Regions from separate parts of the Rhizobium sp. O111 genome, predicted to be linked through region 2. Evidence: riboswitches for the same ligand, from Rfam matches in the RefSeq annotation. Region 2 holds a riboswitch; the other holds the start of a gene.
The links. Region 2 has a riboswitch for cobalamin ahead of cobU (bifunctional adenosylcobinamide kinase/adenosylcobinamide-phosphate guanylyltransferase). Riboswitches for the same ligand answer to the same signal wherever they lie in the genome.
Positions count from the first base shown of each region.

Region 1 (7,401 bases), 360 kb from region 2:
GGTCGATCAGTGGGTCGTTGAGGGTCGAGAGCGCGATGTAATTGTTGACGAGCTGGGCGCGTTCCTGCTCGGAAAGGCCGGCCACCGCCGTGCGTGCGGCATCCGCCGTCAGCTGCTGCAGCGCATGCGCGGCGCTCAGGTAGATGCCGTAGGCGATCAGGGTGAGAAGAACGAGCAGGAAGACCGGTGCAACGATTGCGAACTCTATCGCGGCCGCACCCTGCCGGTTGGCGAGAAGACGTCGGGCATTTCTCATGCACTGCACTCCTTGCAATGGCCAACGCCGCAGCGAAGACAACCGAAGGATACATTTAACCGTATTAATTTTTGCTTACCTAATAAACCCCATGCGTGTACCCGCAAGATATCAGGGTGTACGGAAATGGCGCGCTATTACTGTGGCCGGCTAATCTTTTCGCCGGCCTGGGATCAGTTGCCGAGCTTCTGGGTCAATCTCGCGATATCCTCGCGCAGCGCGGCGATCTCGGTCATCACCTGCATGTCGATCTTCTGGTGCAGAGACAGCACTTCCAGCTCGGCCTTCAGGTTGACTTCATAGTCCTTGGCAGCCTCGAAGCGATCGCGCTCGGCCTGCCTGTTCTGCGACATCATGATAATCGGCGCCTGGATGGCGGCGACCATGGAGAGGACGAGGTTGAGGAAGATGAAGGGGTAGGGGTCGAAGGCGCGCGTCGAAAGGATGATGGTGTTGATGACGCACCAGACGGCCAGGAAGACCAGGAAGGTGGTGATGAAGGTCCAGGAGCCACCGACGCGGGCAATGCTATCCGCCATCCGCTCGCCGAAGGACGATTCGGCTTTCAGCGCGGCATTGATATCCGTCGAGATGATCTTGCGCGCATGCGCCTTTTCCAGCACCCGCTTTTCGATATCGCCGAGCTCGTTGGCGGACTTGTCGAAATGCAGGTGGACGAAACTGGAGAGATTGTTCATGGCGCGACTCCCGATCAACTTATGTTGGCGGGGAGTATTCCGTTCTGCGCCAGGAATGCAATGCGGCAACGTGCATGTCTGCCGTGCTCAGGAGCCCTCGGCGCGCAGCCAGGAATGCTGCGGGAAGAAGCGTTCGACGGTCTGCGCCTTGCCGAACATCACATCGTGCTGGAGATAGCGGTAGTCGCGGACAAGCGGATCGATGGTCTTGGCGTCGCGAACCCAGTCCGGCGAGGCGGTGTTGTCGCGGGTGATCAGCTGATAGCGGTCTACAATCGGGTACTTCTTCTGCACGCGGCCGAGGAAGCCGGTGTAGAAGGGGTGCTCGTAGCCGGCGAATTTCAGCACGTGATAGGGCAGCTGCGACGGGCTGATGGTGCCGACGTTCTGCTTGACGCCCTTGCGGTTCGACCAAATGACCAGCGGCGTCTCGTGCTCCTGCTTCATCACGCTGACGGAGGCGCGGCGGGTGGCGACCTGGTCGGGCATGTAGCCGGTGTTCGTGTAGACGCTGCCGAGCGGCGGCAGGTGGTCGCCCCAGAGCACGATGATCGTCTCGCGGTCACGCTTGGATGCCCATTCGGTCAGCATCTTGAAGCTGTCGTCGGCCTCCTTGACGCCCTGCGTATAGGTAGCGAGCGTGGCGCGGTCGGCGTCGGTCAGATTGCCGGTGATGTCGACCGTGTTGTTGGCGTAGCGGTTGGCCTCATAGGGGCCATGTCCCTGTAGAGTGACCGCGAAGAAGAAGAAGGGCCGGTCGAGCCCGTCGGCTTCCTGCATGATCTCCTTCATCAGGCTGTCGTCGGAGGCGAAGATGCCACGCTTTTCCATGGTCGGCATGGTTTCTTCGGTGCGGAACTCCTCGAAGCCGAAATCCTTGTAGACCTCGTTGCGGTTCCAGAACCAGCCGCTGAACGGATGCAGCGCACGGGCCGCATAGCCTTCGCCGCGGAAAAAGGTGGCGAGCGACGGGATGTCGTTGCGGATATACTGCTGGTAGGGAATGCTGCCATAGGGCAGGAAGGCATTCGAGAAGCCGGTCAGCGCCTCGAACTCGACATTGGCGGTCATGCCGCCGAACTCGGGCGAGAAGACATGGCCGGACTGCGCCGCGCGGATCGTCGGCATCGGGTCTTCGGAGAATTTCAGCGTCTTGAGGCGCGTCGGATCCCAGAAGGATTCGCTCATCAGCATGATAACGTCAGGCTTGTCGCTCGGGCCGCTGAGATAGCCGTAATTGCGCGACGGGATGGCATCGAGCGCCTGCGCATTGAGGCCGGCGGGCGAGGCGACGTCGGCCATCGGGATGTTGAAGATGAAAGCGAGGATGAAGCCGTTGCTGCGGTAGTTCTCCTTCTGGTCCCACATCATCGGCACCACCTGCAGGCGGTCGCGGATATAGGAATACTGCGAGTAATCCATCAGCGAGCCGAAGGCGGCGATGACGGGAACCGTCAGGCAGAGATTACGGATGCGGTTGCGGCGCGCCATCTTCGGCAGGCGGCGCCAGGCGTAGCGCCATGCCAGCACGAGGCCAGTGACGGAGAGCAGGATGCCGACGGCAACCGCGATAGCCGTCATCGGGCGGTCGCGGACCATGACCGGAAGCAACTCGAGAATCTGGCGGCCGAACAGCATGTCCGAGGGATAGAGCGGATCGGAGAGGTAGTGCTGCTTCTGATTGGAGACGAGCGCCGGGACGAGGACGAGCGGCAGCACGACCAGTGCAGAGAGGAAACGGCGGCCCAGCACCGCATCGACGCAGAGCATAACGATGGTCAGCATCACGACCGTGGTCATGCCTGGACGGGCCGTGGAAGACAGAAATGCGCCCACATCGGTTGCACCGCCGCGCGCGATCACTTCGACCGAGAAGGTTGCAAGCAGCGCCATCACCGCCGTCAGGGCGACTGCAATTACGCCGCGCAGGATGGAGGGGCGGGTATCCGCGCCGACGCCACCATAGAGCGCCGCTTCGCGCATTGCCGCTCCGGACTTGAAAACTTGGGCGATCAATGGCGGAACTCCAGTGTCATCATAACGTCACCGAACTGTCACATCTTCGTCATGAACGCTAGATGAACCATTGTTGTTTCGCGGGCTTAACGCTTTTTTGATCACAAACTTTTCGGCAGCCGGTTGCCTCATGTAGCGTGTGTTCCGGATGGACCCTGCCATGGCGGCGCGGGGGCGATCCTTGCGTGCCTTATTTGGCTGTCGTAGGTCATGGATATGTTCGCGTCAGAGGAGAGTTTGCATGCGCAGTTCCGTCGAGATCTACAACGTCAAGACGGGTGAGGCCCGCGTGATCTGGCAGACCGAGAGGCTGGTCGAAGCCCCGAATTACGCTCCTGACGGCAGCTATCTCCTGCTCAACGATCAGGGCATGCTCTACAAGCTGGCGCTCGATGGTTCAGCGAAAGTGCAGAAGGTCGATAGCGGCTTCGCGACCGCCTGCAACAACGACCACGGGATTTCACCCGATGGCACTCGCATCGTGATCACAGACAAGATCGAGTTCGGCAAAGCGGCGATCTACACGCTGCCGATCGAGGGCGGGGCGCCGCAGCTGGTGACCACCAATCATCCGTCCTACTGGCATGGCTGGTCGCCTGACGGGAAGGAGCTCGCCTATTGCGGTATTCGCGGCGACGTGTTCGACATCTACACGATCGACGTGACCGGCGGCGAAGAGCGGCGGTTGACGCATGGCGAGGGCCGCAATGACGGGCCGGATTATTCGGCCGACGGGCGCTGGATCTATTTCAACTCCAGCCGCACCGGATTGATGCAGATCTGGCGCATCCATCCCGACGGGACGGGCGTGGAACAGGTGACGCACGACAATTACGGCAACTGGTTCGCGCATCCCTCTCCGAAGAACGACAAAGTCGTGCTGATTTCCTACGATCCCGATGTGTTCGACCATCCGCGCGACAAGCATGTGCGGATGCGGATCATGGATATGGACGGCGGCAACCTGACGACGCTGTTCGAGCTGTTCGGTGGGCAGGGGTCGATCAATGTTCCGAACTGGTCACCGGATGGTGACGAATTCGCCTATGTCCGATATTTCCCGGTCGAAGCTTGAGCGATTGCATCGTGCGCGGTTTGTCGGCATAGGTGGCGCGTCGGGTGCCCGCAGGCTTGCGGGAGAATCGGGAATTCGGTGCAAGACCGGAACGTGCCCAACGCTGTAAGGCCGACGTCTGCCGCTTGATGCCACTGGCGCTCTTTGCCGGGAAGGCGTGGCAGACGGATGACGCCAAGTCAGAAGACCGGCCCGACAATCATAGACTGACCGCCTGGACAGCGGCCGGTTGTGTTGTTGGGGATTGACGATGCGACCAGACCAATCTGGCTCTCTTGCGAGAGCCGGCGCCTTTTCGGCGAGCGAGCGCGACGCCGTTTACAGAGCCATCGAGACCAGACGCGACGTGCGATCGGAGTTCCTACCGGATGCCGTGCCCGATGACGTGATCGGACGCCTGCTGGCTGCCGCGCATCACGCGCCGTCCGTCGGCTTCATGCAGCCTTGGAATTTCATCGTGGTGCGCGATCGGGCCGTCCGATCGACCGTGTGGAAGGCCTTCGCCAAGGCGAATGCCGAGGCGGCGGAGATGTTTTCCGGCGAGCGGCAGCAGGCATATCGCGCCTTGAAACTCGAGGGCATTCGCACGGCACCCGTCGGGATCTGCGTGACCTGCGATCCGGATCGCTGCGGCGACGTGGTGCTGGGGCGGACGCACAATATGCGGATGGATTCCTACTCCACCGTCTGCGCGGTGCAGAACTTGTGGCTCGCGGCGCGCGCCGAGGGCATCGGCGTCGGCTGGGTCAGCATCTTCCACGAGGCGGATCTGAAGCGGGCGCTCGGCGTGCCCGAGCGGATCGAGATCGTCGCCTGGCTCTGTGTCGGTTATGTCGACCGGCTCTACGAGGAGCCGGAGCTCGCGGTGAAGGGCTGGCGGCAGCGGCTGCCGCTGGAGGAGCTGGTGTTTACCGATCGCTGGGGCGAGGGCGTGTAACCCACGACGCCAGCTATTGCTTCTGCGCCGGCGGTTGCTGGGGCTGGGCTCCCGGCATGGCTGGGTGTTTCAGGTCGATCGACCCTTGATCGCCGGCGAGGAACTGCGGCCCCACCTGGCGCACCTTGCCGGCACTGGGATCATAGGGGCGATCGGGGATCTGCGACTGGGGCGCTGGCGGCTGTGGCGTAGGTTGGGTTTCGGGCTTGGCGGCGGCGGTGTTCGGGGTTTCGATCGTGGTGATCGAGCTTTGCGGCGACGGCGCGCTCACAGACTGGTTGCGGCGCATCTGTTCGTAATAGGCGGGCAGATTGCAGCTGCAGGACGACTTTTCGCCGGGCTTGCGGTTCTTGTAGGCGAATGCATTCGGCATGGCGCTGTAGGGCGCGCCCGTGGAGGCCGAGATCATGTTCTCCGTCTCGCCGCTGGAGACGTCGTGATAGTAGAGCTCGGTTTCGATGCCCGGGCACATCTGCTGGCAGGTGTTGGCGTCGCGGGCGAAATCGAAAGAGGTTGCGTTCGAGCGGATGGGGAAGAAGCCGCCGTCGCAGCTGCGCACGCAGATCGTGTTCAGATGCGTGAGCGGCTGGCCGCCAGGCGAGAACTCGTAGGAGCGCTGACGCTCGCCGCCGAGCGGAATGAAGGTGTCACTGCGCATCGCCTGATCATCGATGCTGGGCGGGTTCGCATATTGCGGCTCTTCATGTTGCTGCACGGGCGCGTTGCAGTTGTTTTCGTCGAGTGCGGCGAAGAGTTCGTTGCGCAGGCGAGCGTCCGGGCTTTGCGCGCGCAACTCGTCACGGCGCATCTGCAGGTCGGCGATGTTGTCGAGCATCTTCGCTTCGGCCTGTTCGAGCTCGCCGCAATAGCCGGCATTGTCGCCGCCGATGACGACCATACTGCCGCTGCTGCAACCGCTGCGGCGTTGGTCGCTGCGCAGTTTGCGAAGCTCGAGGTTCTGTTCGGTAATGGCGCTCGCGAAGCGGCGTATTTCCGGCGACGTGCCGCCGCCGATCGTCTCTGGGATGGTTGCTAGGCGGGCGCGCAGCTGACCGCAGATCGGCGCCAGCTGCGCATAGGCAGGGGCGGAAAGGGCAATCAGGAGTGCTGCGGCCAGCGTGAGGCGTTTCAAGGCATCGTCCCGTCAGTGAGCAAATACCAAATGGCGAAGGGCGGACCATGGCCCGCCCTTCGATATACATGGCTTGTCTTAACAAGCTGCCGCTCAGAGCCTAACGCATTTTCAGCGTCCAAGGCAAATCACGCAGCCCAGATCATGCAGGCTGGGATGCCTCGACGACCGCAAGGGCCGCCATGTTGACGACGCCGCGCGAGGTGACCGACGGCGCCAGGATGTGGGCGGGCATCGCCGCGCCGAGCAGGATCGGGCCGACATGCAGGCCATCGGTCATCGACTTGACGACGCCGAGCGTGATGTTGGCCGCATCGAGGTTCGGGAAGACCAGAAGGTTGGCTTCGTCGTGCAGCGTCGTGTTCGGCATGACGCGCTTGCGCAGCGTTTCAGAGATCGCGCTCTCGCCGTGCATTTCGCCATCGACCTCGAGGTCGGGCGCGGTGTCGCGCACGAGCTGCAGGGCGTTGCGCATCTTGGTGGCGCTTTCGGATTCACGCGAGCCGAAGTTCGAATGCGAGACGAGGGCGGCGCGCGGCGTGATGCCGAAGCGCTTGATTTCTTCGGCGGCGAGAACGGCCGATTCCGCCACTTCCTCGGCTGTCGGATTGAACGTCACGTAGGTGTCGGTGAAGAAGGTGGCGCCACGCTGCGAGATCAGCAGGCTGAGCGCCGAGAAATCGCGAACGTTCGGGCGCTTGCCCACGATCTGGCGGACATCGCGCAGGTGCTTTTCATAGCGGCCTTCGAGACCGCAGATGAGCGCATCGGCCTCGCCACGCTTCAGCGCCAGAGCGCCGATAACCGTGGTGTTGGTACGAACGATGGTACGCGCCGCTTCCGGGATGACGCCGCGGCGGCCGACCAGCGACAGATAGAGCTCGACATATTCGCGGAAGCGCGGATCGTCTTCCGGATTGATGACGTCGAAATCGGACAGCGGACGGATGCGCAGGCCGTAGCGCTTCAGGCGGGTTTCGATGACCTGCGGACGACCGATCAGGATCGGCTTGGCGATACCTTCTTCGAGCAGAACCTGGGCGGCGCGCAGCACGCGCTCGTCTTCGCCTTCGGAGAAGATGACGCGCTTCTTGTCGGCATTCTTGGCGGCCGCGAAGATCGGCTTCATGACGAAGCCGGAGCGGAAGACGAAGCGGTTCAGCTGGTCGAGATAGGCGTCGAAATCGGCGATCGGGCGCAGCGCCACGCCACTATCGGCCGCAGCCTTGGCGACAGCCGGCGCGATGCGCAGGATGAGGCGCGGATCGAACGGCGAGGGGATGAGAT
Region 1 is NZ_JBSHXL010000001.1:1,515,954-1,523,354, reverse strand. Features, by position in the region: gene ACVTFQ_RS07790 (TadE/TadG family type IV pilus assembly protein) at 1-256, opposite strand, end outside; gene ACVTFQ_RS07785 (DUF1003 domain-containing protein) at 430-954, opposite strand; gene ACVTFQ_RS07780 (LTA synthase family protein) at 1,042-2,937, opposite strand; gene ACVTFQ_RS07775 (TolB family protein) at 3,212-4,045, shown strand; cobalamin riboswitch at 4,071-4,255, shown strand; gene bluB (5,6-dimethylbenzimidazole synthase) at 4,296-4,982, shown strand; gene ACVTFQ_RS07765 (DUF2865 domain-containing protein) at 4,996-6,114, opposite strand; gene ACVTFQ_RS07760 (NADP-dependent malic enzyme) at 6,257-7,401, opposite strand, start outside.
Region 1: it holds a riboswitch for cobalamin, as region 2 does, so the genes downstream of both, bluB (5,6-dimethylbenzimidazole synthase) here and cobU (bifunctional adenosylcobinamide kinase/adenosylcobinamide-phosphate guanylyltransferase) in region 2, are expected to answer to the same signal.

Region 2 (7,401 bases):
GCCCAAGATAGGACTTGTCCTGTTCGCCCAGCGCGGAAAACTTGGCGGCGATCGTCTCGGAATCGGGAAACGGGGCTGAGGTCATCGTCATTCTCCATGTCGTGTCATTCGTCGCTTGACGCGGCGAGTCGTCTTTGGCGACTTATATGCAAGGTGCTTGCTTGCGGAAACCTGTCGCCCGTGCGGCAGCCTGTCTCAACCCGCTCATATCGTTGCCGAAACAAAATCGCCAAAAGGGCGCGAATTCATATTTGGTTAAGTGCTCACTAACCATCCGGTAACAATGTGGCGCTAAGAATAGCGACGTGGCGGGGGACAACCGCTGCTTCTCCGGATCAGGTACTGCGTCCCGGGGAACGTGAGCTTCGCCGTGTATGGGCAAAGCGCCAGCGTATTTCGGCAAGCCGCGCGACCTCGGGTCTGCGCGGCTTTCGCATTTAGAACGGTTGCGATCGGGCTGTTGCGATTGACCGGGGCTGAAACGCCGTTGTACGCCGTCTTCAGTTTTGAGGAGCGCCGCGTCAATGACCAAAGCCATCATGCTGCAAGGAACCGGCTCGGATGTCGGCAAGACGGTGCTCGTCGCCGGCCTTTGCCGGCTGGCGGCCAATCGTGGCATCTCGGTGCGCCCGTTCAAGCCGCAGAACATGTCGAACAATGCCGCCGTCGCCGATGATGGCGGCGAGATCGGGCGGGCGCAGTGGCTGCAGTCGATGGCAGCGCGGGTGCCGTCTTCCGTGCACATGAACCCGGTGCTCTTGAAACCGCAATCGGATGTCGGCAGCCAGATCATCGTGCAGGGCAAGGTCTGGGGGCAGGCCAAGGGCCGCGACTATCAGCGGCTGAAGCCGCAATTGCTCGACTATGTCACCGAGAGCTTTCAGAGGATTTCGCGCGGGGCCGATCTCGTCATCGTCGAGGGGGCGGGGTCGCCGGCCGAGATCAATCTGCGGCCGGGCGATATCGCCAATATGGGGTTTGCGACGCGCGCCGGCGTGCCCGTGGTTCTCGTCGGGGATATCGATCGTGGCGGTGTGATCGCCTCGCTGGTCGGGACGCACACGATCTTGTCCGACGAGGATCGGGCGATGATCTCGGGCTATATCATCAACAAGTTTCGCGGCGACGTGTCGTTGTTCGACGACGGGATCGCTGCTGTCGGGCGTTTCACAGGCTGGCCCTGTTTCGGCGTCGTGCCGTGGCTGAAGGCCGCCTCACGGCTGCCCGCCGAGGATTCGGTGGCGCTGGAGCGGCTGTCGCGGGGGCAGGCCGGGGCGCTGAAGATCGCGGTTCCCGTGTTGCCGCGGATCGCGAATTTCGACGATCTCGATCCGTTGCTGGCGGAGCCGGATGTGGAGCTGGTGTTCGTTCGTGCCGGTGAACGGTTGCCTGCCGATGCGCAGCTGATCATTCTTCCTGGGTCGAAATCGACCATTTCCGATCTTGCGGATTTCAGGGCTCAAGGCTGGGATACGGAACTTGCCGCGCATGTCAGGCGCGGTGGACGGGTCATCGGAATCTGCGGCGGTTACCAGATGCTAGGGCGCGTGGTGCGTGATCCGCTGGGCATCGAGGGGAGCGTGCGTGAGATCGGGGGCCTAGGGCTGCTCGACGTCGAGACCGTCATGGACGCGGAGAAGACGGTGCGCAACAGCGCGGCGGTTTCGGCGGAGAATGGCGAGGCACTCTCGGGCTACCAGATCCATCTCGGGATCACCGAAGGCGCCGACCGCGTGCGCCCCTTCGCGATCGTCGACGGCAAGCCTGATGGCGCGATATCCGGGGACGGGCGGGTCGTTGGGACGTATCTGCACGGGCTGTTTGCCAGTGACGGCTACCGGTCCCGGCTGCTTGCAAGCTTCGGCCTCACAGGCCAAAGCCGCGACTATCGCGCCGGCGTCGAGCAGGCGCTTGACGAGGTTGCCGCCGCGCTGGAAACGCATCTGGACAAGCGCTGGCTGGACAACCTGTTGGGTTAGATTTCGCCCGAGACCTCGCGGCGGCGGCGGTCCAGTTCTTCGCTGTAACGGCGCAGCGTGTGGGCTTCGCTGAGCTGGCCGACCACGGTGCGCTCGACGAGGTTGTTGACGACGGCGAGCGCTTCGCTCTCGGTCTTGTCGAAGATCGCCGCGGCCTGCTTGGCGTTCATCTGCGGCGTCAGGAAGTCGTTGCGGTAGCGTACGAATTCGTCGAGGCCCTTGCTCTCGTCGGCGGTGTCGGTGAGGTTGGCGTAGATATCGGGCACGAGCACGAGGCCGGCATATTTGCCGCTGTCCTCGACCAAGATCACGCGCTGGGCCGAGCCGATCGGGAAGCTTTCCTTGAATTGCTCGATGCTGATGCCGACCTTCGCGGTCTTGACGTCGGCGCGCATCAGCTTGTTGACCGTCAGATTGCGGATCCAGCCGACATCGTGGGCGCTGCGGATGCTTTCGCCGCGCAGGTGAAAACGCCATGTCGCGAAGGAGTAGCCGAAGGTGCTGCGCACGACCAGCGACGAGGTGATGACGGCGGCCAAGACCAGCGCCGTGATCGGGAAGTCGCCTGTGATTTCGAGCGCCAGGAAGGTCATGGTCAGCGGCCCGCCGATGACGGCGACGGCAAGCGAGCTCATGCCGACGACGGCGTAGATGATCGGCGTCAGCGTTGCGTGCGCGAAGTAGGGAGCCGAATAGGCGAAGAACTTGCCAAGCAGCGCGCCCATGAACAGCGAGGCGAAGAACAGGCCGCCACGGAAGCCGGAGCCGATCGAGATCGCTGATGCCAGCGCCTTGAGCAGGAAAAGTCCGATCAGCACGGGAATCACGACTTCACGGTCGAGATTGAGATGCAGCGCGCCATGGCCTGCCGACAGCACCTGCGGTGTCACCAGCGCGAGCAGCCCAACGATGATGCCGCCAAGCGCCGGGCGGAAGGGGAGCGCGATCGAGCTGCGGCGTGCGAGCTCCTCGATAAAGGCGACGCCCTGCATGATCAGGATGCCGATGCCGGCGCAGAAGGCGCCGAGCAGGATGGCCGGCACGTAATCGGCCGGCATGACGGTGCCGAAATCGCCGACATCGATGATGAAGTCGCTGCCGGCCAGCAGCCGGGCGACCAGCGTGGAGACGAGCGCCGACACGACGACCGGTGTGAGCGACACGATCGTGTAAGTGCCGATGATCAGCTCGAAGGCGTAGAAGGCACCCGTGAGCGGCGCGTTGAAGGCGGCCGCGATAGCGCCGGCGGCGCCGCAGCCGACGAGAACGCGCAGGTCGGCGCGGCGCAGCTGCAGCTTGAAGCCGAGCTTCGAGGCGATGCCGGACGCCAACTGCGTGTAGCCGGCTTCGAGGCCGACGGATGCGCCGAAGCCGTTGGAGATCAGGTTCTGGATCGCGACGATGATGCTGTCGGTCAAGGACAGGCGGCCGCCATGCAGCGCGTTGGCCTCGATCGGGTCGACCATCGGCTTCTTGCGGGTCTTCGCCAGCACATACATCAGAAGACCGAGAAGGATGCCGCCGCAGACGGGGGCCGCCATCAGCAGGAACTTGTCGTCGATCTGAGAGGAGCTCAAACGCTCGACATCGCTGATCCCGAAGATCAGACTGTGCATCTCGCGCGAAATCAGGCTCATGCCGGTGACGGCGAGGCCAGACGTGACGCCGATCAGCGCGCCGGCCAGCACCATGCCCATTTCGCTGCGCCTCAGGAGCGCGCGCATGCGCCCCGCATCGAGCAGTGTGTGTAGCGGGCCGAGCCGTCTAAGATTGATTTTCAGGCGCATGATGGGGAAACTAGGCGGGCGAAAGCCCGTTCAAGGGTGGCGAAGGAGGGGACATTTGCGGTGCTGCGCCGCATGCGCTGCAAATGCGGCAAAAACCCGGCTGACGCAACAAGTTTTTATGACATTAAGTGCCTGATTATAGACGATAAATTTGGTAGAGATGATCGTCTTGAGGGTTGATGTCAATCAATTTGGCTGGTGGCCGCGATTGGCGGTCGATTGACTTCGCTGTCGCGCTTGCCTAACCATGGATCGATAACGGATGGTTCCGGATCGCCAAAAGCGGTGCGGATGAAAAGGGAATGTGACGGGGTGGACCCAACCAGGGCGCCTTCATCACAGCCGACCCCGCGACTGTAGAGCGGTCAGGGTCTTCCGTCCGGCGTCGGATGTTCTCTTGCCGGCTGCCTGCGTGGTGCAGGCGGGCGAGGGGCGGAAGACGGCGGAAAAGCCACTGGCAATGCAAGCCATGATCAACCGGGGTTGGACGCCTCTAAATCTACGAATCGTCCGCCTTTTCATGATTGCAGCCGGGAAGGCGAGGAAGAACCGATGGCACGATCGGGATGGCCTGCGTGGCTATCCCGATCGTCGCCTGGACCCGCGAGCCAGGAGACCTGCCAATCGTGCCGGGCGCAAAGCCCAACCCTGGGCAAATGTGCCCAATGCCAGCACGGAGGTTGTCATGGCAGACAATGAGATTTTGGCGTCGGCGTCAGGCCGGACGCGCTCCTGTGAAGTCGTCCACGCATGACGACGGTATCCTCTACGCTTATTTTAGGTGGCGCCCGTTCCGGCAAGTCGCGCTTTGCCGAGCAGCTCGTCATCGACAGCGGCCTCGAGCGCCACTACATCGCCACCGGCCGCGCCTGGGACGAGGAGATGCGTGCACGGATCGAGCAGCACAAGGCCGATCGCGGCGACCTCTGGACGACGCATGAGGAACCGCTCGATCTCGCAGGCCGGCTTGCCGCGATCGATGGCGAGGGGCGGGCGGTGCTTGTCGATTGCCTGACGCTCTGGGTCACCAATCTGATGATGGATGAGCGCGACATGGCGGCGGCGTTCGCGGCACTGGCCGCCTATCTGCCTCAGGCGAAGGCGCGCCTCGTCATCGTTTCCAATGAAGTCGGCCTCGGCATCGTGCCCGAGAACCGCATGGCGCGCGAGTTTCGCGACCATGCCGGGCGACTGCACCAGATGATCGCGGCGGTCGCCGCGGATGTGTATTTTATCGCGGCGGGACTGCCGCTGAAAATGAAGGGTTGAATTGATGAACCAGCAGAAGATCCCCGCCACCGTCATCACCGGCTTCCTCGGCGCCGGCAAGACGACGATGATCCGCAACCTGTTGACCAATGCGGGCGGCAAGAAGATCGCGCTCATCATCAACGAGTTCGGCGATCTCGGCGTCGATGGCGAAGTGCTGAAGGGCTGCGGCGCGGAAAACTGCACCGAGGACGATATCATCGAGCTCACCAATGGCTGCATCTGCTGCACGGTGGCCGACGACTTCATCCCGACGATGAGCAAGCTCCTGGAGCGCGAGAACCGGCCGGATCATATCGTCATCGAAACCTCCGGCCTCGCCCTGCCACAGCCGCTGGTCGCCGCCTTCAACTGGCCCGACATCCGCACGCAGGTGACGGTCGATGGCGTGATCACCGTGGTCGACAGCGCCGCCGTGGCCGCCGGCCGCTTCGCCGACGATCACGACGCCGTCGACGCCCGCCGCGTCGAGGACGAGACGCTCGACCACGAGAGCCCGATCGAGGAACTCTTCGAGGACCAGCTGACCTGCGCCGACCTGATCGTGCTCAACAAGACCGACCTCATCGACGGCGCCGGCCTTGCCCGGGTGCGTGACGAGGTCGCTTCGCGCACGGCGCGCAAGCCCGCGATGATCGAGGCGAAGAACGGCGACGTGCCGGCAAGCGTGCTGCTCGGCCTTGGCATCGGCACCGAGGGAGATATCGGCAACCGCAAGTCCCATCACGAGCTTGAACATGAGGATGGTACGCCGCACGATCACGACGAGTTCGATAGCTTCGTGGTAGAGCTCGGACCGATCGCCGATCCGGCCGCCTTTGTCGAGAGCCTGAAGGGCATCATTGCCGAGCACGACGTTCTGCGCCTCAAGGGCTTCGTCGACGTTCCCGGCAAGCCGATGCGGCTGCAGTTGCAGGCCGTCGGAAGCCGTATCGACCACTATTTCGACCGTGCCTGGGCTGCCGGCGAGGCGCGCGGTACGCGGCTGGTGGTGATCGGGCTGCATGAGATGGATGAGAGCGCGGTGCGTCAGGCGATTTCGGCGCTCGCATAAGGCAAGACGATGCATCTGCTTCTAGCCCAGCAGGGAACGATCAGCGACGGCGAGGAGGCGATCGATCTCGGTCAGTCGCCCGGCGACATCCTGTTTCTCTCCGCTGCCGACACCGAACTGGCGGCGGTAGCAGCCGCGCATCGTCAGCGAGGTGGGGGACGGTCGCTGCGCATCGCCAGCCTGATGAGCCTCAAGCATCCGATGTCCGTCGATGCCTATGTCGAGCGCACGGCGAGGCATGCGAAGCTGATCATCGTCAGAGCGCTCGGCGGCGCCAGTTATTTTCATTATGCGCTGGAGGCGCTACATGCGGCGGCGGCGCGTCACGGGGCGCTGATCGCGGTGCTGCCGGGAGATTCGAAGCCGGATGCGGGTTTGACGCTGTTTTCGAATGTGCCGCTTGAGGATCTCAACGCGCTCTGGGCCTATCTGATCGAGGGGGGCGATGCGAATACGCATGCGTTTCTCGACTATGCCGAGGCGATGTTGTCGGGCGATGAGAAGCCGGAGGCGGCGGCGCCGTTGATGAAAGCCGGGATCTGGTGGCCGGGGCGGGGCGTTGTTGGGGTTGAGGAGTGGAAGTCTCACGTTGATCTCCTCTTCTCCCCAGCGGGGAGAAGATGCCCGGCAGGGCAGATGAGGGGGGCGAACGACGCAAGGAGTGAGCAGCAGTACGGCGATGGCATCACTTGTGGCGCCGCCCCCTCATCCGACCCTTCGGGCCACCTTCTCCCCGTGGGGGAGAAGGGAAGACCCACCATCGCCATCTCCTTCTACCGCGCCCTCGTGCAAAGCGGCGAAACTCGCCCGGTCGAGGCGCTGATCGAAGCGCTGATCGCCGAGGGGGTTCGGCCGCTGCCGGTCTTCGCCTATAGTCTCAAGGACCCCGTCTCCAAGGGCATCCTCGAAAGCGTCTTCGCGGCCACCAAGCCGGATGTCGTCATCAACACTACAGGTTTCGCGGTCTCGGCGCCCGGTGCGGAGCGGCAGCCGACGGTGCTGGAGGCCAGCGACGCCGTGGTGCTGCAGGCGATCTTTTCCGCTTCGTCGAGGGAGGCATGGGAAAGCTCTTCGCAAGGACTGTCGGCGCGCGATCTCGGCATGAACGTAGCGTTGCCCGAGGTCGATGGCCGGGTCCTTTCTCGCGCTGTCTCGTTCAAGTCGGCGGCGCGGTACGATGCGCTGGTCGAGGCCAATATCGTCGCCAGCGAACCGGATGCGGGGCGGATGCGCTACACCGCGCGGCTGGCCGCCCACTGGGCGCGGCTGCGGCATGCGAAGCCGGCCGAACGGCGGGTGGCGCTCGTGATGG
Region 2 is NZ_JBSHXL010000001.1:1,877,299-1,884,699, reverse strand. Features, by position in the region: gene ACVTFQ_RS09545 (hypothetical protein) at 1-85, opposite strand, end outside; gene ACVTFQ_RS09540 (cobyric acid synthase) at 525-1,979, shown strand; gene ACVTFQ_RS09535 (chloride channel protein) at 1,976-3,766, opposite strand; cobalamin riboswitch at 4,013-4,405, shown strand; gene cobU (bifunctional adenosylcobinamide kinase/adenosylcobinamide-phosphate guanylyltransferase) at 4,517-5,035, shown strand; gene cobW (cobalamin biosynthesis protein CobW) at 5,040-6,089, shown strand; gene cobN (cobaltochelatase subunit CobN) at 6,099-7,401, shown strand, end outside.